DNA from 3 places in the Pseudoalteromonas sp. Angola-4 genome. Region 2 is predicted to be linked to each of the others. Evidence: predicted binding sites of a transcription regulator. Region 2 holds the regulator's gene; each other region holds the start of a gene.
The links. Region 2 encodes LexA, which represses DNA repair genes until DNA is damaged. Its sites were predicted from a motif close to TACTGTATNNNNATACAGTA; they were not measured.
Positions count from the first base shown of each region.

Region 1: PSH48_RS00940 (YebG family protein) is a predicted target of LexA. The motif match lies at 2,349-2,368, and genes of this name have one in related genera.
Region 3: dinB (DNA polymerase IV) is a predicted target of LexA. The motif match lies at 2,937-2,956, and genes of this name have one in related genera.

Region 1 covers NZ_JAQREK010000001.1:199,212-206,792, reverse strand. The annotation lists gene fadR (fatty acid metabolism transcriptional regulator FadR) at 1-418, opposite strand, end outside; gene dsbB (disulfide bond formation protein DsbB) at 941-1,459, shown strand; gene PSH48_RS00950 (DUF6170 family protein) at 1,461-1,763, shown strand; gene PSH48_RS00945 (ComEA family DNA-binding protein) at 1,775-2,071, opposite strand; gene PSH48_RS00940 (YebG family protein) at 2,417-2,731, shown strand; gene PSH48_RS00935 (M23 family metallopeptidase) at 2,870-4,033, shown strand; gene PSH48_RS00930 (bactofilin family protein) at 4,023-4,514, shown strand; gene PSH48_RS00925 (hotdog fold domain-containing protein) at 4,522-4,995, opposite strand; gene PSH48_RS00920 (multidrug effflux MFS transporter) at 5,179-6,372, shown strand; gene PSH48_RS00915 (LysE family translocator) at 6,369-7,010, shown strand; gene PSH48_RS00910 (methylglyoxal synthase) at 7,071-7,535, shown strand; gene yegD (molecular chaperone) at 7,546-7,581, opposite strand, start outside.
Region 2 covers NZ_JAQREK010000015.1:32,138-39,718, forward strand. The annotation lists gene PSH48_RS15640 (endonuclease) at 1-128, opposite strand, end outside; gene PSH48_RS15645 (VOC family protein) at 255-605, shown strand; gene PSH48_RS15650 (hypothetical protein) at 580-1,296, opposite strand; gene PSH48_RS15655 (DUF7218 family protein) at 1,440-1,691, opposite strand; gene PSH48_RS15660 (hypothetical protein) at 1,923-2,303, shown strand; gene PSH48_RS15665 (PaaI family thioesterase) at 2,314-2,754, opposite strand; gene lexA (transcriptional repressor LexA) at 2,932-3,549, shown strand; gene coxB (cytochrome c oxidase subunit II) at 4,022-5,158, shown strand; gene ctaD (cytochrome c oxidase subunit I) at 5,158-6,750, shown strand; gene PSH48_RS15685 (cytochrome c oxidase assembly protein) at 6,750-7,280, shown strand; gene PSH48_RS15690 (cytochrome c oxidase subunit 3) at 7,316-7,581, shown strand, end outside.
Region 3 covers NZ_JAQREK010000011.1:104,058-111,638, forward strand. The annotation lists gene PSH48_RS13635 (ABC transporter substrate-binding protein) at 1-795, opposite strand, end outside; gene PSH48_RS13640 (aldo/keto reductase) at 950-2,002, opposite strand; gene PSH48_RS13645 (acyl-CoA thioesterase) at 2,069-2,491, opposite strand; gene dinB (DNA polymerase IV) at 2,968-4,020, shown strand; gene PSH48_RS13655 (M17 family metallopeptidase) at 4,260-5,795, shown strand; gene PSH48_RS13660 (methyl-accepting chemotaxis protein) at 6,015-7,581, opposite strand, start outside.

The sequences.
Region 1 (7,581 bases), on a different contig from region 2:
GCGCAGTGTCTTCAAGTTCATCGCTTTTTGATAAAATCTCAATAACACGCTCAGGGTTAAGCTTTATCGCCGCACGGGTATAAATAGCACTAATATTAGTACGTGCAGATAATAATTGATCGGTCAGCTCTGGCATTTTGTCTTCATCTAAGCGCGCCAGCGTTTCGAGTATGTTTAAACCCGATGTTTCCCAAAAGTTATTCACTCTGGTTGGCTTGCCGTGCTGAATAGTTAGCCAGCCATCGCGTGCTAAACGTTGCAGTACTTCACGTAAGGTTGTTCTGGTTACACCAATTAACTCAGAAAGCTCACGCTCTGCAGGTAGAATTGAACCTGGAGGGAAATCGCCGTTCCAGATAGATTCAACTATATACTCTTCAGCAAATCCTGCTGGGCTTTTAGCTTTAAAAATTCTCATTCAATTCCCACTCGAATTAATCACAACTCATCGTTTTATACGAATAACTGACAGATTGTACCAGATGAAATATAACTAACAAGTAAACTCGTTGATATAAGTGCCAACCAACCGCTGAAAATTTCGCAATAGTAAATAATAAAATTCAACATGCTTAAATTAGGCCTAATTAGCTAAATAAATTAACCCTATTCATAGTAGGTACATTAATACTATTGCTGTTTTTGCTTCACCATTGCATTACTACAATAATTCCCGTGTGCGGCAACAAGCACATTCAAAATATTGCATACAGCAGAGCCTGTTAACTGTAACGTTTAATCAAGCCTTTTTAGCGTACCAATCTTATATTACATGTTTACTTAGCAAATTAAGCTTGACCTTTCCCTAAATAGGATTGGCCATAACCGCTTATTAATTTCATCTTAAAAAAAGCGACTTCGGTAGCTTTTTTACCCTTTTTGTTGCTCGTTACTTTATCCTAGTACATAATTCAACGTCTTATTTCAATGCGGATTTTTTATGAACTGGCTAGCACAACTCCCTACTCAACGTACTCCATGGCTACTATTTACAGGCATTGTATTTTTATTAGAAGTCACCGCACTGTTTTTTCAATACCAGATGGGACTTGCTCCATGCATTATGTGTATTTATCAGCGAACTGCGGTATTAGGCTTATTAGGGGCAGGCATTATTGGCGCAACTAAACCACAAAGTAAATTAGTACGCGCTATCGCTTATTTAGTGTGGGGTGTATCAAGTGTGTGGGGTTACTTTATTGCACGTGAACACATTGAAATGCAAACAACCACCGATCCCTTTGCATTTAGCTGTGAGTTTGAGCCAAACTTTCCTTCATTTATGCCATTGCATGAATGGATCCCAAGCTTTTTTCAAGCCACAGGGGATTGCGGTAATATCGATTGGCAATTTGCGGGATTAAGTATGCCAGCATGGATGGAAATACTATTTGCGTTATTTACTATCACGCTTTTTGTACTTGTTACCACTCGCTTACTTACTAAAAAGACTATTTAATATGTTTACGTTTTTTACCAGTCAGCTGCCTGAACTAAAGCACCTTAAAGTGAGGCAGCGACAAGCCGTTGTTGCTATTGCGCTAAGTATGCTACCTGCCACCGATAGAGTGTTATTAAGAATAGTAAAGCTGATATTGCTCAGCCCATTGTTTTTGTTATTTACTGTTTTTAAAGGGTGGGAACTCATTCCCTTTTTAATTTTAGGTGGCCTGTTTTACCCGCTTTTAACCACCCCGATTGAAATAAACTTCGCTAAAAAATATTTAGCCAAAGCACTTGAGCAGTATTCACAGGGCGCTTAGCGCCCTGCCTATTATAAAGACACTTTTCCTTCTAGTTTAGCTACAAGCTTTTTACCTATTCCTTTTACGTTAGTTAAATCGCTCAGCTGGGAAAATTCACCATTTTCAACCCTGTAATCAACAATAGCCTGCGCTTTTTTCTTACCTATACCAGGCAACTTGGCCAGCATTTCTGAGTCGGCACTATTAATATTAATAACTGGCGCTTGCGGCATTTCAACCATAGGCTTATCTTCAACAGGGTTAGCGTGGGTAAACGCGCTAAAGCTTAAAAAGCTAATAATAAGTAGCGTTAATAGATTTTTCATTTGTTATTCCTTATTTTTGTTTATACCAAAGCGTTATAGTTAAACGGCTAATTTGGCTTTAAACATGTGCTTAATTTTTATTTGAGGAAATAATGTTAAATAAGGAGCAACGCGCATCACTTATATTATTTCCAGTGCATAATCACCTAAATCCGAAAACCTAAAATGCAGCTGGTACAACAAGTGATTGCTTAACTAAAGTAAAGTTACGCTTTTTTGTCAAATTGATGACAAGCTAAAAATGCACCGAATACTTGCAATTTTACACACAAACATTTACTGTATATAAAAACAGTGACCTACGGGTCAGTAACCACATTACCACGCAATCAAGCAGGAGAGATCATGGCTGTTGTTGTTAAATATGTTGTAGAACGAAACGGAGTTGAGCGAATGACGTTTACTACTAAAAAAGAAGCGGATGCCTATGACAAAATGCTCGATATAGCAGAATCGCTTGAAGTAATGCTGGAAAAAGTAGATGTGCCACTGAGCGAGCAACAGGTTGAATCGCTTGCGCTTGAAATTGCAAAGAGTAAAGATGACTTTATGGCGGTGTTAAAAGGCGCAAAAGAGCCCACAACAAAAGGTACAGCTAAAGCTAAAAAAGCCGACAACGTAGCATCAATAAAAGATAACGACGAGCAACAAGCTAGCTAATTTGTGACTATTTTAAATAAAGGGCTGCTACTAAATAGCAGCCCTTTTTTATTAATTTTTGAACAGTTACAAATTTTTTCTGGCTTTTTAGACTGAAATTGATACATTAATCCGGTTAATAGCGAGTGTTTATGTGCCATGTCAGTATTTATTAAGTCTTTTTACCAAAAATTTTTCCCAGCCCGTCAGTTGCTTATTCGTCAAAATGGCGAAGTTAAGCATGTTGTTTTGGCGCCTTGGTTTCAGCTTTTTACAGTACTGCTTATTTTAGGCACTATTACTTGGGTCGGTATTTCTAGTTTTCGTGTTTATAGCCAAACAAATAAAATTACCGACATAGAACAAAGCCAAATTGACAAACAACAAGTGTGGCAAAAGCAGGTCCAAGAACAAAAAGCACTGCACGCTAAGCAATTAGAACAACTTGCTGTACTAGAGCAAAAGCAAGCACTTTTGCAAGGTATGATTGAATCCCTCCCCGCATCTATTAGTAAAGAGACAATAAAACTAGAAGAACAACTTGAGTCGCCTGTTAATCAAGACAAAGGCGAGTTTCATGAACCACTTGTAGATGAAGAGCCGAAAGACAAACATGCCAGCCTTCTAACGCCAATCACTTTTGCCGCACGTTACGAGCGCTTAAATAAATACTACGAGCACAATTTTGCGCTTATTGATGCGCAAATTAATAAACGCCATGATGCAATTTTAGCGATGTTAAAAGGCGCAGGCTTAGAATCAGCCCTTGAACAACATTTAGCACTGGGCGCACAAACCAGTGCGCAAGGTGGCCCGTTAGATGTATTTGACGAAACTAAAATACCAGGGCAGTTTTTAGCCATTGTTGATAAGCTATTATTACTTAACAACCTTGAAAACTTTTTAACAGAGCTGCCTAACTCACTGCCCTTGCCTGCGGCTAAATACTATATTTCGAGCAACTTTGGGTTACGTAAAGATCCGATGAACAACCGCCGCGCTTTTCACAAAGGTGTTGATTTAGCCGGCTGGCATAAAACCGAAATTTTTGCCCCTGCTGATGCACGTGTATTGCGCGCTGGTAAAAATGGCGGCTATGGTAACTTTATCGAGCTAGAGCACAAAAATGGCTTGGTCACCCGTTTTGGCCACTTAAATAAAATTAAAGTGAAAAAAGGCCAAACAATTGCTAAAAATGAGGTAATTGGATTAATGGGCAGTACTGGCAGAAGTACCAGCACCCACTTACACTATGAAGTGTTACTCGATGACAAACATGTCAATCCTCTAAAAATAACAAAGGCGCTTTCTCGTGTTCGGTAAAAAAAAGCAACCAAGTAGTCAAACTACGTTAAAAAGAGTAAATCATACCCCTTCTATTATTTCTGAAGATGTGCGCTTAACTGGCACACTTACCAGCCAAGGCGAAGTGCAGCTAGATGGCCGAATTGATGGCGATATAAAGGCAGAGCACCTGGTAATTGGCTCTACCGGCATTGTTGAAGGTGTGGTTGAAGCTAAAAGTGTCATTGTAAAAGGCAAAATTATTGGCTCACTAAACGCAAGTGAAGTGAATATTCAAAGCAGCGCTCACGTACATGGCGATGTTTTTCACGATACACTAAGTATTGATGCTGGAGCCATTATTGAAGGCAGCTTAAAACAGCGCTTTGAAAAAGAAGAACCGGAACTTATTAGCGAAGATTTAAAGCCGGCTAAAGAAGTAAAAACTTTGCTTGATGATGCTGATAGCGACTTGTCATTTGTTAATAAGCAAGCCGCTGATAAAGCCAAATCTAATTAAGAGCTCATTACTTTTTTTCGGTTATGTACATCGTAATATCTGCAGTGAACACCAGTTCATTGCGGGTATTGTAAAGCTTAACTGGCACCACTAAATCTTCTTTATCTACCCATTGGCGAGGCAAGTCGATTTCTGCAATAGCAGTTACATCGGTATCAACCTTTGCTAAATAGTGTACCGTCATTCCTTTTGGGATCCAGCGATGCGTTTTATAAGGCACGGTGGCATCTACCATTACACCAGCGCACAGCTCAGCTAAGTTACATTGTGCAATAGCATGAATAGTCCCAATATGGTTATGCACACTACGGCGGTTTTTTACGACAGCGCTACAGTGCCCTTCTCTTAAATCGAGCACGTAAGGTTTCATTGAGCCAAAATACGGGGCTTTTATGCATACCGCTTTGCTAAACAGCCAATTGCCAAAAGGTAAGCGTTTAAATTTAAGCCAGGTTTTTAAAAGGGCTGATTTATTACTCATTGTTATTTCCCATTTTGTGTTTATAAATTCAAATTAACACATCAGACCAGTTAAAAAAAGCGCAATTCACTGTGCTGTTAATCCTAATGTCATGAAATATTTATCACAATAAAGCGTGGCTCACTCATAAGCCCTTTCTTTTTTATATGCGGGCACCTAAAATAGCCAGCAAAAGGAGACCTAATGCAAACACAGCCCGCTAAACCTAACTTAATTTTATTACTCATCTTAGCGTTACTCGTAATATTTTGCCCTATGGCAATTGATATTTATCTTCCCGCTTTTCCAACTATTGCCACGCAATTTAACGTAACCGAACAACAGGTTCAGCAAACAGTGGCTATTTTTATGCTTACTGTGGGTTTAGGGCAATTAATTGCAGGGCCGCTTGCTGATAAGTTTGGCCGAAAGCCGGTAGCGGTTGTAGGTGTTAGCTTGTATGCAGGCTCTGCCTTGCTTGCCTACATGGCGCCCTCTTTTGCTGTATTAATGTTTGCACGCGCTCTGCAAGGGTTAGGCGCATGTGCTACGTTTGTTGTTGCTTTTGCTATTGTACGTGATAAATACGGCAGCGAACGTAGCGGGCAAATGATTACCTATTTAAATGGAATAGTGTGTTTTATTCCTGCGCTTGCGCCTATTTTAGGTGCTTGGCTTACCGTGCAATTTGGCTGGCGCATGAACTTTATGTTTTTAACCTTATTTGCGTTAGCGGGCCTAGTCATTACGCTCACCTTATTTAGAGAAACCCGCCCTGCTGATAGTCACTACCAAGGGCATATATTGGACTTACGCCGCTTTGTGCCAATATTAAAAACACCGATATTTTTATTTAATAGCTTACTGTGTATGGTCGCCATGTCGGCAATTCTTGTGTATGTCACCTTGGCACCTGGGTGGATAATTACGCACTTAGGGGGCACTGTTGCCGACTTTACTTTTTGGTTTACGCTCAATGCCGTATTAAGTATTGTAGCCAGCTTTATTACGCCCATTTATATTAAACGTAATAGCCAAAAAGCCCTGCGCGTTGGGGTTACAGTATTGGTGTCATCTGGCATATTAATGATTGCACTTAGCCATATAGAATCGGCCATTGCGCTTATGCTACCTATTTTAATTGCAGCACTTGGCTTTGCCCTGAGCTTAGGCTCTGCGGCCGGTATGGCGTTATCGCGCTTTCCAAAACAAGCCGGTACAGCCTCTGCCTTAATTGGTGCTATGCAAATGAGTGGCGCTAGTGTGCTTGTGTTTTTAACGCAATATTTAGGCCTTAACACACCTTGGCTAATTGCTTTTCATTTATTGTTACTGGCACCACTTTGGTTAATTTTAATGAGTAAAAAAGCCCATACATTGCACCCGGTAAATACATGATCAACCCTGATTTTTTAGCATCATTTTTACTGGCGAGCTTTTTAATGGCGGTGGCCCCTGGGCCATCAAACGCATTTTTAATGGCGCAAACATTTGCCAGTGGCAGAGCGGCAGGTATGCAAAGCGCATTTGGCTTTGCTTTAGGTGGAGTAATACACACATTTTTTGCTGTTATTGGATTAAGCGCGGTGTTAAAAGCCTCGCCCACCGCTTATAGCGCAGTACAGTACTTAGGCGCGGCGTATTTGTGCTATTTAGGGTTTGTGATGATTAAAAGCACTTTTTCGCAGCCAAATACCACGGATTACGCTAGTGAAGATAAGCCCCATGTAAGCACCAGTAAAAAGCCAAATGTCATGTTTCAAGCCATGATGACCGAGGTATTAAACCCTAAAGTCGCGTTGTTTTTTATTGCTTTTATCCCGCAGTTTGTAGACCCAAGCTTATCATCGGCAACGTTTCAATTAGCTTTTTTTGGTCTGCTCTACCCTATTTTTGCTTTCCCAATTGACTGTACGTATATTTACTTTGGCGACAAAATAGCGCAATTTTTCAAAAAGTACCCACATAGCCAACTTTGGATAGACCGAGTGACCGGCATGGTATTTATTGCACTGGCCATTAATTTATTATACTAATTACACTAAATTGGTATTACTTAACCAAAGCCTTAGTTACTCAACAAAATAAGATGCAGCATGGAACAAAAAAAACAATCGCTACCCGCTAATAAAAATATTGCCTTAGTTGCGCATGATGGTAAAAAAGCCGCGCTGAAATTATGGTGCGAAAAACACAAAGAAGCCTTAAGCAGACACACCTTATACGGTACTGGCACCACAGGCCATTTAATCGAAAAAACCACCGGGCTAGAGGTTATTCAGCTATTAAGTGGTCCTATGGGGGGCGATCAACAGCTAGGAGCTAAAATTGCCGAGCACGAAATTCATGTATTGGTGTTTTTTTGGGATCCGTTGGCATCGCAACCACACGACCCTGATGTTAAAGCATTACTGCGTTTAGCTGCTGTTTGGAATATTCCTGTGGCCTGTAATGAAGTCAGCGCCGACATGTTATTAAGCTCGCCCTTAATGGACACTGAGCTTGAACGTACTTTGCCAGATTACGAAAAATACCTCGCAACCCGACAAATCAGTCTTTAAATCCTTTAAGCTACTTATAAAGCATGCTGGCCCATTTTGTTAGGCC
Region 2 (7,581 bases):
TTGGCGTTTTCGGGTAGGGTTTTAATTAAGTGCCTTTTAGCCGTTGAAAAACGGGTAAATTCTTCACTCGATGCAGAAAAACAAATACAACAAGCCACAAAGGCCAAAATAAATTTAAGCATATCCATCACATACGTGAACTACAGGAGGCGCTAGTCTAAAGTTTTGCTGCTAAAAGATAAAGCCTGAACAAATTTTAATCCGCTATGCTTAGTACACTCTATACTGATATAAAAAATAGCGAGGAGATGACTATGCTAGGTGCTTTTTCAATAAGTTTAACGGTTAAAGATATTAGAGCCTCAAAAGCGTTTTACGAAAAGCTGGGCTTTAGCGAGTTTGCAGGTGAGATAGAGCAAAACTGGCTAGTGATGAAAAACGGTGAGCATTTAATTGGCTTGTTCTCGGGTATGTTTGATAAAAACATGCTGACCTTCAATCCTGGCTGGGATCAAAACGCACAAACCGTTACAGAGTTTAAGGATGTTGATGCGCTTAGCGAATATTTTCAAAACGCTCATATCCAGGTTGAACCTGTGGGTGATAAAAGTTTTATTATTACCGACCCAGACGGCAACCCTATTTTGATTGACCAACACGTGTAAGTTTTTTTAGCCTAACGTTTTGTATTAATAAAATAATACCGCATAAACAAAATAGTACGCTGGTGGCTGCAAAACTGATGAGAAGCGGGTTGTTAAAATCTTCACGCTCGTCGTAATCCATTATGTGTAGCATCCAAAAAAAGTCGAATATGCGCCATAGTGTGCTGCGAACGGTGATAACTTTGCCGTTAATTGCATTTAAATACAGCGTGGTATTAAAGGTGTCGTTAAATTGTACTTGCCACACATTTGTTTTGTATCCCACCTCTCGAGTGCCTTGTTTTAAAAGCGTTGTGTTAATTGGCTTAGCGTCGATGAGTAAATGCGCTTGTGCATTAGCGGTAATTTGTATTTTAGTGGGTGGCTGAAAAGGGCGCCCCGTTAAACCATTAAAGCTCTGCTGCTCGTCAGTATTAATAACAGTAATAAGCGGGGTCGTTAAAAAGTGCTCAAATACTATTTGCATGGGGTTAGGCACTTGGGCAGTAATATTATCGAGTGATGTGGGGTAGTCTGCTTGAGTAAATGGGTTTGTAAGTGTGCGCTTAGCAAGGTGCTTACCGTGTACGTATTCAAGTGGTATCGCGCTCATTACTAAGCCGCCTAAAAGCCAAGCTAAAATTTGTAAGGCAAGTAAATAGCCTAGCCACTTATGTAGTTTTCGAGCGCGCTTAAATAGTTGTTTTCTCATTTTGTGCTTCTTATTATTTTTAGCGTTAGTGTATTACAGCAGCCCATGCTTTTACTGCGGCATTTTGTCGCAGTTATTCATAAGCTTACTCTAACTTTATAAAAATAATAAAAAGGAGCGGTAAAAAATCAGTGAGGCTGTGTTTAATGCTCACGTAAGGCATTTATTAGCCCTTGTTTGCTCATTTTTGAGCGGCCGCTAATGCCGAGCTCTTTAGCTTTATTGTACAGCTGCTTTTTAGTGCGCTGCTCATACTTTGAGGCTTTGCCGCCTTTAACAGCGGTTTTATGAGTATTGCTATTAGCAATGCGCGCAGCTTTTTGTTTGCTCATGCCTTCATCTCGAAGCGCATCGTATTGATCGTCGTTTTTAATTTGCGGGCCATGATCTACCATAATTGTCCTCCTGAAGCGTTTAATTACGCAGTGTGTGTATAACTTTCATACATAAACGGTAAAATTAAGCGTAACTAGCCTAACCCGTTTTATAAGGCAAATTAGATGCCAATGGCGTTTAAACAGGTATTTTCTATTAATAAAGCCATGTTTAGCGCTTAGTTGATTTGGTATAAAAGTAAAACTGCGTTAAAGTTTGCGATGAAACTATAAGAGGGTAAAAAGCAGACAATGTCGGAAATTCAATTTTTAAATGTAGATCTAGAGCTTGAGTCTAAACAAGATATTAGCGCCCTAGTGGCAGACTTAAAGAAAAACGCGATGGTTTTGCATTATGACAAAGACGAATATCGTCAATTGGCGCGTATTGAAGCCTCAGGTGATATAACCACGCCAGACAAAGCAATCAACCACTTATGTGAATTAATAGAGTCGTGTTCACGTAATGCGCTTAAGCAGTGGCTAAGCTGTTCGCGCAGAACGTTTGATATAGGCTTTGAGTCGGGCACGTCACCTAAGTGTTTTAACCAAGCTCTACATGCAGATACACTACTACGTATATCTGCCATTGGCGCTGGTATGGAAATAACGATTTACCCTATCGAAAAGTAGCCATAGTTAACTATTTGCGCTCGACAACCGCTGCGGTCATTTTTGATACGCAGCAAAGCTCGCCGCGGCTATTGGTTATTTTTATTTCCCATACAGAACTGCGCTTACCAATATGAAATGCACGAGTAACGGCGGTTAAAGTGCCATTTCGAGAGGCCTTTAAGTGGCTGGCGCTAATTTCCTGTCCAACACAATAAAATTTTGTAAAGTCCACTACAAAGTTAGCGGCGTAGCTTGCTACGGTTTCAGCAAGTACCACATTTGCGCCACCATGTACCATACCAATAGGATTATGATGCTCAGGAATAGCAGGCATGGTAGCCACTAGGTAATCATCTCCTATTTCGGTTATTTCTATGCCCATGGTTTTCATCAGCGTGCCTTGGCCGTTTATTCCCTCATCTAACTGTTTGCAAAGCTCTAATGTGATGGGTTGATGCCAAATACTCATAATTACTCCTTTATATTGAAAGCAAATTTATAGCATTTTAAATACTGAACGTCTGCAATTACCTAAAATTTATCCAGGCGCGGTGTATTTAGCTATTTTAAAGCACAATTTAAATTTGCGATTTTTATTTAACTGTATATACTCACAGTTAAATGTACTGTATGGAAAACCAGTTGTATGCGACCATTAACTAAACGCCAAGCTCAAATACTCGAACTAATAAAAGTTTTTATTAAAGACACTGGTATGCCTCCTACACGTGCCGAAATTGCGCAAACACTCGGTTTTAAAAGTGCCAATGCTGCAGAAGAGCACTTAAAAGCGCTTGCCAAAAAAGGTGTTATTAAAATGAAACCAGGCGCAAGCCGTGGTATTCAATTGGTTGAAGAAGAAGAGCCAGAGCAACTAGGTCTGCCATTAATAGGTAGAGTTGCAGCGGGTTCGCCTATTTTGGCGCAAGAACATGTTGAGAGTCACTGTAAAATAGACCCACTCATGTTTAAACCAGCCGCCGACTTTTTACTGCGTGTTAACGGCATGAGTATGAAAGATATAGGTATTATGGATGGTGACTTGCTTGCCGTACACCGTACTCAAACAGCAGAAAACGGCCAAGTTGTGGTTGCACGAGTAGATGAAGACGTAACCGTAAAACGCCTAGAAAAAGCAGGCCGAAAAGTATTATTACACGCCGAAAACGAAGAGTTTACGCCAATTGAAGTAGACCTTGAAAACGAATCGTTTAATATTGAAGGGTTAGCCGTTGGCGTAATAAGAAATGCCGATTGGATGTAATTTTTAACTATTTTTAATTAATATTTATAAATGCGCACTTTTTAGTGTGCATTTTTGTTTTAAAAACAAACCTTCCACCGTCTCAAAACGCCCTAAAATTATTTAGGCTGTAAACTTTTTTTCACTCATACTTTTATCTTCCTAAGCGTGTTACATCCCTTAATTTTGCTCGTATCTTGGCTGTTAAATAACAATTTAATACGCCGTCATTTAGTCAATACTAAAATATCACTTGATTGTTTTTTATACTAAAACTTGCTTGTTGTACGTTTTTTAGCTAATCATTAATGTGCTGGACTAACAATAACTCACAGCTTTTTAGTTATGAGAACACACAATATACACAAACCTTTTGTTGTCCTAGCGATACCAATCAAAAATAAGATTGGTTAAAAAATAAAAATAACGAATTGGCGTTTAAGCCGTATGCCTCTTCGCTTTGCATTCGCAATAGCATCAAAGGAGCCGTCACATGGGTAAACTGACCTCTACCTTGTGGCTTGTGTTGATTATGTTCCCGCAGCAAGTGCTGGCTAATAGCCAATACAATATGCGCAAGGGCGTAACCGATATAAGTAATAATGTATATCAGCTACACATGACCATATTTTTAATATGTTGTGTGATTGGGGTGATAGTGTTCGCAATAATGTTTTGGGCACTGATTCATCACCGTAAATCTAAAGGGGCAGTTCCTGCCCAATTTCATGAAAGTACCAAAGTAGAAATTCTTTGGACTGCCATTCCGTTTGTTATTTTAATTGCCATGGCAATCCCTGCCACTAAAACCCTCATTGCGATGGAAGATGCCAGTAAGGCCGACTTAACCATTAAAATTACAGGGTCACAGTGGAAGTGGCATTATGAATATATGGGCGAAGACGTAGAGTTTTACTCTATTTTATCTACCCCTCAAGACGAAATAGCCAACCTTGCTAATAAAAACCCTAATTACTTACTTGAGGTTGATAAACCTTTAGTACTGCCAATTAATCAAAAGGTGCGTTTTTTAATGACCTCTGATGATGTTATTCACTCTTGGTGGGTCCCCGATTTTGCCGTTAAAAAAGATGCCAACCCGGGGTTTATCAACGAAACGTGGACCAACATTAACGAAGAAGGTATTTACCGGGGACAGTGTGCAGAGCTGTGCGGTAAAGATCATGGTTTTATGCCCGTGGTGGTTGAAGCTAAATCGCAAGAGGACTTTAACGCATGGCTTGCAGATGCTAAGCAAGCTAAGCAAAAAGCCGCACTTGCTGATGCAGCATTGCTTGAGACAACAATTCCTAAAGAAGAGCTAATGACACTAGGTGAGCAAGTGTATATGGCAAGTTGCGCTGCGTGTCATCAACCTACTGGTATGGGTTTACCGGGCGTATTTCCTGCGTTAAAAGGCAGCCCCATTGTTTTGGGTGATATAAAAGATCACATTGATGTAGTGATTCATGGCCGCCCAGGAACTGCAATGCAGGCATTTGCAAAGCAGCTCTCAATTAAACAACTTGCAGCGGTAATTACCTATAAACGTAATGCGTGGGGTAATGAAACGGGTGATGTCATCCAACCTAGTGAAATTCAGGCAGCACTTGATGCGGAGGCGAACTAATGAGTAGCATAGTAGAACAACCTAACGCCAATAACGCTCACCACGGCCATCACCCAGCCAAAGGTTTTAAACGTTGGTTATACACAACAAACCATAAAGATATTGGCAGCATGTACTTAATTTTTTCGCTGACTATGTTTTTAATTGGTGGTGCAATGGCCATGGTTATTCGGGCTGAGTTATTTCAGCCAGGATTACAATTGGTAGACCCACACTTTTTTAACCAAATGACCACAGTACACGGTTTAATTATGGTGTTTGGTGCTGTAATGCCAGCCTTTACGGGACTTGCTAACTGGATGGTACCGCTTATGATTGGCGCGCCAGATATGGCACTGCCCAGAATGAACAACTGGAGCTTTTGGATTTTACCCTTCGCTTTTTTAATTTTATTGGCATCGTTATTAATGCCTGGAGGCGGCCCCGCATTTGGCTGGACGTTCTATGCGCCGCTTTCAACAACGTACAGTAACGACAACACCGCAATGTTTGTGTTTGCAGTGCACATTATGGGGATTAGCTCAATTATGGGCGCAATAAACGTTATTGTGACCATTGTTAATTTACGTGCCCCAGGCATGACATGGATGAAGCTACCATTATTTGTTTGGACATGGCTAATAACCGCATTTTTATTAATTGCTGTTATGCCCGTATTGGCCGGAGCGGTCACTATGGTGCTCACCGATAAATACTTTGGAACCAGCTTTTTTGATGCGGCAGGCGGCGGCGACCCGGTGATGTTTCAGCACATATTTTGGTTTTTTGGCCATCCCGAAGTGTACATCATGATTTTACCCGCTTTTGGTATTATTTCGACCATAGTGCCTACATTCTCACGTAAAAAACTATTTGGTTATGCCTCAATGGTTTACGCAACCTCCTCTATCGCATTACTGAGCTTTATAGTGTGGGCGCATCATATGTTTACGACCGGTATGCCCGTTGCTGGCGAGCTATTTTTTATGTACGCGACCATGCTGATATCGGTGCCTACAGGGGTAAAAGTATTTAACTGGGTAGCCACTATGTGGCGAGGGTCAATAAGTTTTGAAGTGCCTATGCTATTTAGTATTGCCTTTATTGTGCTGTTTACTTTAGGGGGCTTTTCGGGGCTGATGTTGGCTATAACCCCTGCTGATTTTCAGTATCACGATACTTACTTTGTGGTGGCGCACTTTCATTACGTGTTAGTTACGGGGGCAATATTTTCGATTATGGCGGGGGCTTATTATTGGCTGCCTAAGTGGACGGGCAACATGTACAACATTGCCTTGGCTAAGTGGCACTTTTGGTTGTCGCTGGTAAGCGTAAATGTATTGTTTTTCCCTATGCATTTTGTAGGGCTGGCAGGCATGCCGCGCCGTATTCCCGATTACGCCCTGCAGTTTGCTGATTTTAACGCAATCATAAGCATAGGTGGGTTTGCCTTTGGTTTATCGCAGTTACTCTTTGTGGCGGTGGTAATTAAATGTGCCCGAGGGGGCGATAAAGTCCCTGCAAAAGTATGGGATGGTGCTGAAGGTTTAGAGTGGGAAGTGGACTCTCCTGCGCCGTATCATACTTTTTCTACGCCGCCGGAAATTAAATAATGACACATGCACCGCTATTAAAGCGCCTAATTCTTATTTGTATAGGTATGTTTGCTTTTGCATTTGCCTTAGTGCCCTTATATGACGTGTTCTGCGACATAACTGGGCTTAATGGCAAGCCGTCGCTTGAACAAGCTAAACAAAGTACACAGGTTGCACAAAATCGAGAAATAGGTGTGAGCTTTACAACCCATGCGCAAAGTGGTGCGCCGTTTATTGTTAAATCTAAAGAATACAGTGTTGATGTGAAACCAGGTGCCATGCGTGAGGTAATGTTTAGCGCAAAAAACACCAGTGATATCGATAAAGTAATGCAAGCGGTGCCTTCTGTATCGCCCGGAAAGGCAGCCAAGTACTTACATAAAATAGCGTGCTTTTGCTTTGATCAACAACCCCTAAAAGCGGGTGAAGAGCTTGAGTTTAAGCTGCTTTTTTATGTTGATACTGCACTGCCGAGCGATGTAGAAGAGCTAACTTTATCGTACACCGTATTTGATATTAGTGAGCAGCTAGTAGCAAGTAATAACTAGCCTGCATGTCTAGTGTAAAACTAGGAGCAAGTAACATGAATCAAGATTATGAAAACTACTACGTACCCGAGCAAAGCCCGTGGCCCATAGTGGGCGCGGTGGCGTTATTTTTTATTGCAGTGGGTGCAGCTTTAACAGTCATGAACTTAGAAAGTGAAGGGGGCAGCGGTGTGTACTTGCTATATGCAGGCATTGCAGTGCTGCTGTATATGATTTTTAGCTGGTTTAAAAATGTAATTAGCGAGTCTGATCAGGGCTTATATTCAGCGCAAATGGACCGCTCATTTCGACAAGGAATGAG
Region 3 (7,581 bases), on a different contig from region 2:
AAAACTTTGCTCTAACCAAAAACGCTGACTATTTATATAAGCAGGCGATTGTAATACCTGCTTATGTAGCGCTTTATTTATTTTATTAAGCGCCTTGGTAGCAAAATCATTCGGTGCTCTTACTGCACACCCTATAGCCCCTAAAACAAACTCTCTGGGGTCTTCTTCAATTGGTAAACTGACTATATTTTTAAACTTACTGTGGTTGACAAAATAATCCCTCATAAACGGGTAGTCTATTGTGTAATCTAAAAAGCCGCGACTTAAGCGAGCAATAACAGCTTGGCTTTCATTTTCGCTGCTCCAGCTTAGCGATGCTTTATGATACACCGTGGTGTTTTCGATTATTTTATTAATTTTTGAAGTAAACTTGCGCGCTGCGGCTTGACCATACACATATTGCTCGTCTGACAATAAATGAATAAGTTTAATCGGGCTGCCATGCTTCGCGTGTATTTCTGGGGCAAGTTGTTGAGTGGTTAAAACCGAAAAAGGCGGGTAAACTGTGGTTGGGGTAGAAAACTGTAACACCCCATTGGCCGTTTTTTTATGAATAACACACGGAAAGCATACATTATCGCCTTCATTTAAGTGCTTATTAATTCGCTCTTGCGGCACGATTAGTCGCGTATGTTTTACATCATCAATACTGTTAATTAGTTGCTCGGTGAGGTTGTCACAAATACCGCCTTGCGGCGCATGCGAATCTTTATCCATATGAAACGGGGGCGTGTAACTTTGTAACCATACAATTTCTTCAATTGGGTGAGTATTGTCAGCGTACCCGTAACGCATTAAACCACCTAGCACACCGAAAAATATAATTACATTTCTAAGCATAACTCACTAAAAACAATCATTTTAAGGTAACTTTAGTATAGTTTTACTTTGTATATGTTCAAATGTAAGAGAGAAAAAGGCAGTAAAAAAAACTGCCTATTATTTGGGTTTAATATGGCTGCGGGTAATCTTTAAAAATAGTGCCAATTTCAGTTAGCGTGTCGTCGCTTAAAGTTATGCTAAAAGCGTCAATGTCTTCTTTTAATTGGGCCATGCTGGTCGCACCAATAATTGACGAGGTAACGCCATCGACTTGATTACACCAAGCAAGTGCCAATTGGGCTGGGGTTATGCCGCTTGCGTGTGCAAGCTCTACATAACGCTGCGTGGCTTTTTGCGCGTTAGGGGTATCTCTAAAAATGCCATTGCGCTGCATAAATGTCCAACGCGAGCCCGCTGGGCGCGCGCCGTTTAGGTATTTACCCGTTAGCAAGCCAGCAGCAAGCGGCGACCAAGGTAAATAAGCAATGTCTTCATGGATACACTGCTCAATTAAGTAGGGCCAATCTTTAGCGTGCGCTAGGCTAAACTCGTTCTGAATAGACACCATACGCGGTAAGTTATGCGCTTTTGCTAAATTTAAAAATTGGCTAATGCCCCATGGGGTGTCATCTGAAAGGCCACAATATTTTATTTTCCCAGCTTTAACACACTCATCAAGGCCCTCTAAAATATCAAGCATACCCGCCTGTTGTTGCTCAGTATCTACGTCACTAAAAGTGAGTTTACCTGGCCACTGCCTGCCAAAATGTGGGGTAGAGCGATTAGGCCAATGCAATTGGTATAATTCTATGTAGTCGGTTTGTAGGCGTTTAAGCGAGTTATCTACGGCCTCAATGACAGCGCTGCGTGTTATATCGCCGCCATCTCGTACCCACGACAAGCCATTGCCTGCAATTTTGGTCGCCAATACAATATCACTGCGCTTTTGCGCATTGCGACTTAGCCAGTTACCTATAATTTGCTCTGTTTTACCGTAGGTCTCTGGTGAAGGAGGAACGGCATACATTTCGGCAGTATCTATAAAATTAACGCCTTGTGCCAAGGCATAAGCTATTTGCTCATCGGCGTCTTGTTGGGTATTTTGTTTACCCCAAGTCATGCTGCCTAAGCATACTCTAGAAACATCAACACCGCTGCTGCCTAACGGACTGTATTGCATTTAAAATCCTTAAATTATGTAAGATCTTGAGAGTGGATAATTAATACCAATTCGCAATAAGCCTACTTAAGCGAATTGGTGTAGTGCCGATAGTAATGGCTCTGAAATCGCCGCTTTTTGTCCTGTTTTAAAGTCAAACATAACAACTTGAGAATAGCCTGTGGTAGTAATAGCTTGCTGAGCATGGCTAAATACAGAGTAATTCATCATAAAACGGTCGCTTTTTATATCTGAAATAGTAATACCTACGGTTAAGGTATCAGGGAAGGTCACTGGACGTTTATAGCGAATATTGTTTTCACTAATCACCGGGCCTATTCCACCTGGTTTTATCGTATCAAACTGATTTATTTTATTTAGAAAATCGATACGCGCAATTTCAAAATAACGCAAGTACACCACGTTGTTAACATGTTGTAGGGCGTCCATATCGGCCCATGCTACGGTGATATCGGTATGAATAGGGTGCTGATCTTTGAACCTTTGCATGTATGTGTACTCTTAGTTTTAAATGAATGAGGTTATCAATATGGTGTTTGTAGCTCAAGACAATAAATGCCATGTTTTTTTATAAGATGATTGTACCTATTTATTTTTAGGACTACAGTTAAATAACACAGACAACACACACACGAGAACACACATGCAAAATATAATTAATTGGGCTTTAGCCAGTTTAGTTTTTATAGCGTCTTTTGCTTGCTATGCAATGGGTAATGCCTCCGGCGGCATAATGCTTTTAGCTGCGGGGTTTTTATTGGAGTTTGTTTTTTGGCTACATTGCTTTAAAAAATCAAAGCGCTTTAAGCAGCCGTTTTAAAAAAGCTGTTTAAAGCTTGCACGGTTTAACGCGCTACACCTAGTAGCGCTTTTAACTTTAGCAAGTTAAACAGGCTTTAATGGACTTGCTTAATTAAAGTGAATCCTTAATAATGGCTGTATAAATAAACAGTTGTTATGTGGTAATGAAAAAGTTTATTCATATCGACATGGACTGCTTTTATGCAGCGGTTGAAATGCGCGATAACCCCAAACTTGCCAGTGTGCCTTTAGCGATTGGTGGTAATAGCCGTCGTGGTGTGCTCTCTACAGCAAATTATATAGCGCGCGAATATGGTGTTCGCTCGGCTATGTCTAACTACCACGCTAAGCAACTATGCCCCGATTTAGTTATTGTGCCCGGGCGCATGGCGGTTTATAAAGAAATTTCTAACCAAATACGCGCTGTATTTAAACGCTATACCGACCAAATAGAGCCGCTGTCGCTTGATGAAGCTTACCTAGATGTAACCAACAGCACCGCATGCAAAGGCAGCGCAACGCTTATTGCTCAGCAAATTAGAGCAGATATTTATAACGATACCGGTCTTACCGCCTCTGCCGGAGTTGCCCCCATTAAGTTTATTGCCAAAATAGCCAGTGACGAAAATAAACCCAATGGCCAATTTGTGGTTTTGCCGGATGAAGTTGATGCGTTTTTAAATAATTTACCGCTAGGTAAAATCCCTGGTGTGGGCAAAGTAACCCTCGAAAAGCTTAATTTAAAGGGGTTATACACAGGTAAAGACGTTCGCGAGAAAGGCGTTAATTGGATGCAGCAGCACGTGGGGAATTTTGGTGTATCGCTTTATCAAAAATGTGCTGGCGAATATATTGGTAAAGTAACCACTGAGCGAGTGCGTAAATCCCTTAGTGTTGAACACACCTATGAATACAATAAAAATAGCTTACAAGAATGTTTAGATCAGTTACCTAAATTACTGGAAGAGCTAACAGCGCGCCTTAATAAGCAACAGCTACAAAATCGTATTAATAAGCTAAGTGTAAAAGTGAAGTTTGCAAACTTTGTTGTTACCTCAGCGGATCAAGCTCATCATCAATTAAATACTGCTATTTTTACTGAATTACTCTCTAAGGCGTATCAACGCGGTATGCAGCAACCGGTGCGTTTATTAGGTATTGGAGTGGGTGTTAAAAATGAACCTAATTTAAATTTGCAACTGAGTATTCTTGATTAACTACACGCTTTTTTGCAATTTAGAGTGCTTTAGCAAAGTAATTTAAACGTGGTATAAGCAGGGGCTGCCTTTACAAAAAACTATATAGTGGTTGTTAATTTCTTCTTAAAACACTGAGTCACTTTAGTTAGCTGTAAAACCAAGTTGCCAGATTAAAATGAGCTGATCGCAGTTGGCTGGTTTTGTGTTTTTATATCAACGATAATAGCCCCTTATGTTTTCTAACAGGAGTTTTACTTATGGCATATCCTCAAGCGATAGCTGCACAATCACTTAGTGCAAGCTTTGACTCATTTTCTCACGATGCACTTATTATAATTAGTGATGACTTTTCTCAATTAGCCAATAACTCATTAAGTGATGCTATCGAATCACACGCTAAAGTAGATTCTCGTATTGGTAAACAAGTTACGTTTTTAGTGGTTGATAATGTACGCGTTGTTTTAGCGCCTACTGGGCCGCTTAACCGCGATTACGATGATGTAAGACGCTACTTTGATGCCGCTAAGCTAGCGATTAACGAAGCAAAAGCCGCGGGTAGTGTAAACCCTGCTATTTACTTACCAAAATTACATACAGATGCGCGTTACCAGCATGCATTAGAAGTGGCGTATTTAGGCGCATGCCAAGCATTATGGCAACCTTTAGAGGCGCGCGAATACCACGGCGAAAGCATTGAGCCTATTACGCAAATTGGTTTAATAGATGCAAATGAGCAAACAGTTAAAGCTGTAAATGCAATTGCAGCAGGGCAATATGCAGCACGTGACTTATGCGGTACTGAGCCTGAACGTATGGCGCCACCACGTTTTGCTGATTACTGTGTTGAGCTTTTTAAAGGCTCTAAAGTAGCGGTTGATGTGATTGACGATATTAACACGATAGATAAAAACTACCCTATGCTTAGCACTGTTGCGCGCGCATCTTATGCGGTTGAGCGCCATCATCCACGTGTTGTTAAGCTAGAATACGTTCCAGAAGGTGAAGTAACGCGCACGCTAATGTTTGTTGGTAAAGGCTTAGTATACGATACCGGCGGCGCCGATTTAAAAGTAGGCGGTTACATGGCGGGTATGAGCCGCGATAAAGGTGGGGCTGCATCCGTTGCGGGCTTTATGAAAGCCGTGGCAGATTACCAACCTAAAGGCGTTAAAGTTATTTCTTACTTAGCTGTGGTCCGTAATTCAATTGGCTCAGATTGTTTTGTACCAGATGAAATTATCACTAGCCGTGAAGGCGTACGTGTACGCATTGGTAACACCGATGCAGAAGGGCGTTTAGCTATGGGTGACCTACTTAGCGAAATGAAAGATGTAGCTAAAGGTGAAGTTAACCCAACACTGTTCACCGTGGCAACCCTTACAGGCCATGCGGCACGTGCTATGGGCCCTTACGGAGCATATGTTGAAAACGGACCTGCACGTAGCGCTAATACCTCTCGTCAAATAGCGGATTGTGGTGATTTATGGGCAGATGCAGCTGAGGTTTCTCGCTCTCGCCGTGAAGATTACGACTTTATCAAACCGCGTACCCTCGCTGATGATGTTTTATCAAGCAATAATGCGGCCTCTGCTGTTACAGCCCGTGGGCATCAATTCCCTATGGCGTTTTTAGCCGTTGTTGGTGGGCTTGATAAACACGGTAACGACTCTGAGCAGCCGCTTCCTTATGTACATATGGACATTGCTGGTAGTGGTGTTGAAGGCGGTGATTGGCAGCACGGCAAGCCAACCGCAGCATCAGTAACGAGCTTATTTGCACGCTACTGTATGTAATACCAATCCGCAATAATACTTAATCATTTTTCGGGGCTAAACGTGTCGCTATCTGTGTTAAAAAATTCTCATTTAGAACAACTAAATAGCAAATTTTTTGCCTAGCCATCAACACGTTTTTCCATCCTAAAAATAGATCACTTAATTATGCGAAATGGTATAAGCTAAAAACGCTTATGTAATAAAAAGCCCTGTTAATTCAGGGCTTTTGTTTTTTAATTATTTTAATTTAAAGCGATTAACCACGCTCGAAAGCCCTTGGCTACTTTGTTTAAGGTTATCGCTGGCATCGGTAAGTTGCTTTGTATTATTTAGTGATTGCTCGGTTGATTGAGATAGCTCGTTAATACGTAAATTAACCTCGTCAGCGGCTTGCGTTTGCTGCTCGGTGGCTCGGGCTATTTGGCTGTTCATGTCGGTAATTATAGATACCAGCCTTTCTATTTCATTGAGCGATGTATCGGCAGATGAAACCTGCTCTACCGTCGTCACCGACAGTGCTTGGCTTGATTTTACCGCCTCTACTGCCGCTTTAGCGCCTTCTTGTAATTTAGTGATCATGGCTTGAATTTCATCTGTGCTTTGCCCTGTTCTGCTGGCTAATGTGCGCACTTCATCGGCAACAACTGCAAACCCTCTGCCGTGCTCGCCTGCACGAGCCGCCTCTATAGCAGCGTTGAGTGCAAGTAAGTTTGTTTGCTCCGATATACTTCTGATCACATCAAGCACAGAGCCTATATTGTTACTTTCGTTTGCTAAATCTTCAGTTACTTGACTCACTGTTTCTATATTACTTGAGAGTGTTTCTATAGCGGTAATGGTATTCGCTACCACGTTTTTACCGGTTGAGGCATTGTCCGCTGCATCATTGGCAGCTTGTTCTGCGGCGTCGGCATTACGACTCACATCATGAATTTGGTGCGTCATTTGCTCCATGGCGGCAGCTACCTGTGTGGAGCTGTCGTTTTGTAGCTCAATAAAGGAGTGGCTTGTTCTACTTGACTCATCCACCGTGTGAGCGTGTCGGCTTACATCATCAGCACTGTGCGATACATGTACTAACGACTCGCGCATTTTTAAAACAAATAAATTAAAAGAGCGTGACAGCTCTGATATTTCATCATTGCCCGATTCGTTTAGCGTACGTGTTAAGTCACCTTCACCTTGCGATATGTTTTTCATCATGTCTGCGGCAAGACGAGTAGGCGTGAGTATACTTTTACCAATAAAGTAACTTAGTATAATTACAGCAATAATCATAACTAAGGCGCTAATTATGATGAGATTACGCTGCTCGCTAAATGCTTCATCTATTGAATCTAGGTATACGCCTGAGCCAATAATCCATTGCCACGGGCTAAAACCTTTTACAAATGCGACTTTATCTACTGGCTGATCTTTTCCTGGTTTTGGCCATTTATAGGGCACAAAACCTTCTTTTTGTTGTTTTACAATGTTCACCATTTCTACAAATAGTGCTTTGCCATCGGGGTCTTTATTATTACTTAAGTCTTTACCGTTAAGCGCAGGCTTTATTGGGTGCATTACCATTTGGGGCTGATAGTTGTTTACCCAAAAGTAATTTGTTTTGTCATAGCGCAGCGCTTTTATAGCGGCCAGTGCTTGTGTTTGAGCCTGCGCTTGTGTGAGTGTATTGTTTTGTTCAAGCTGGTGGTAATGCTCAATAACACTGTATGCCGTTTCTACCACATTTTGGGTTTTTAGATATTGCTCGTTTTTGAGTGAGCTATATTGATGAGTTAAGCTAGATATACTAAGTACTATT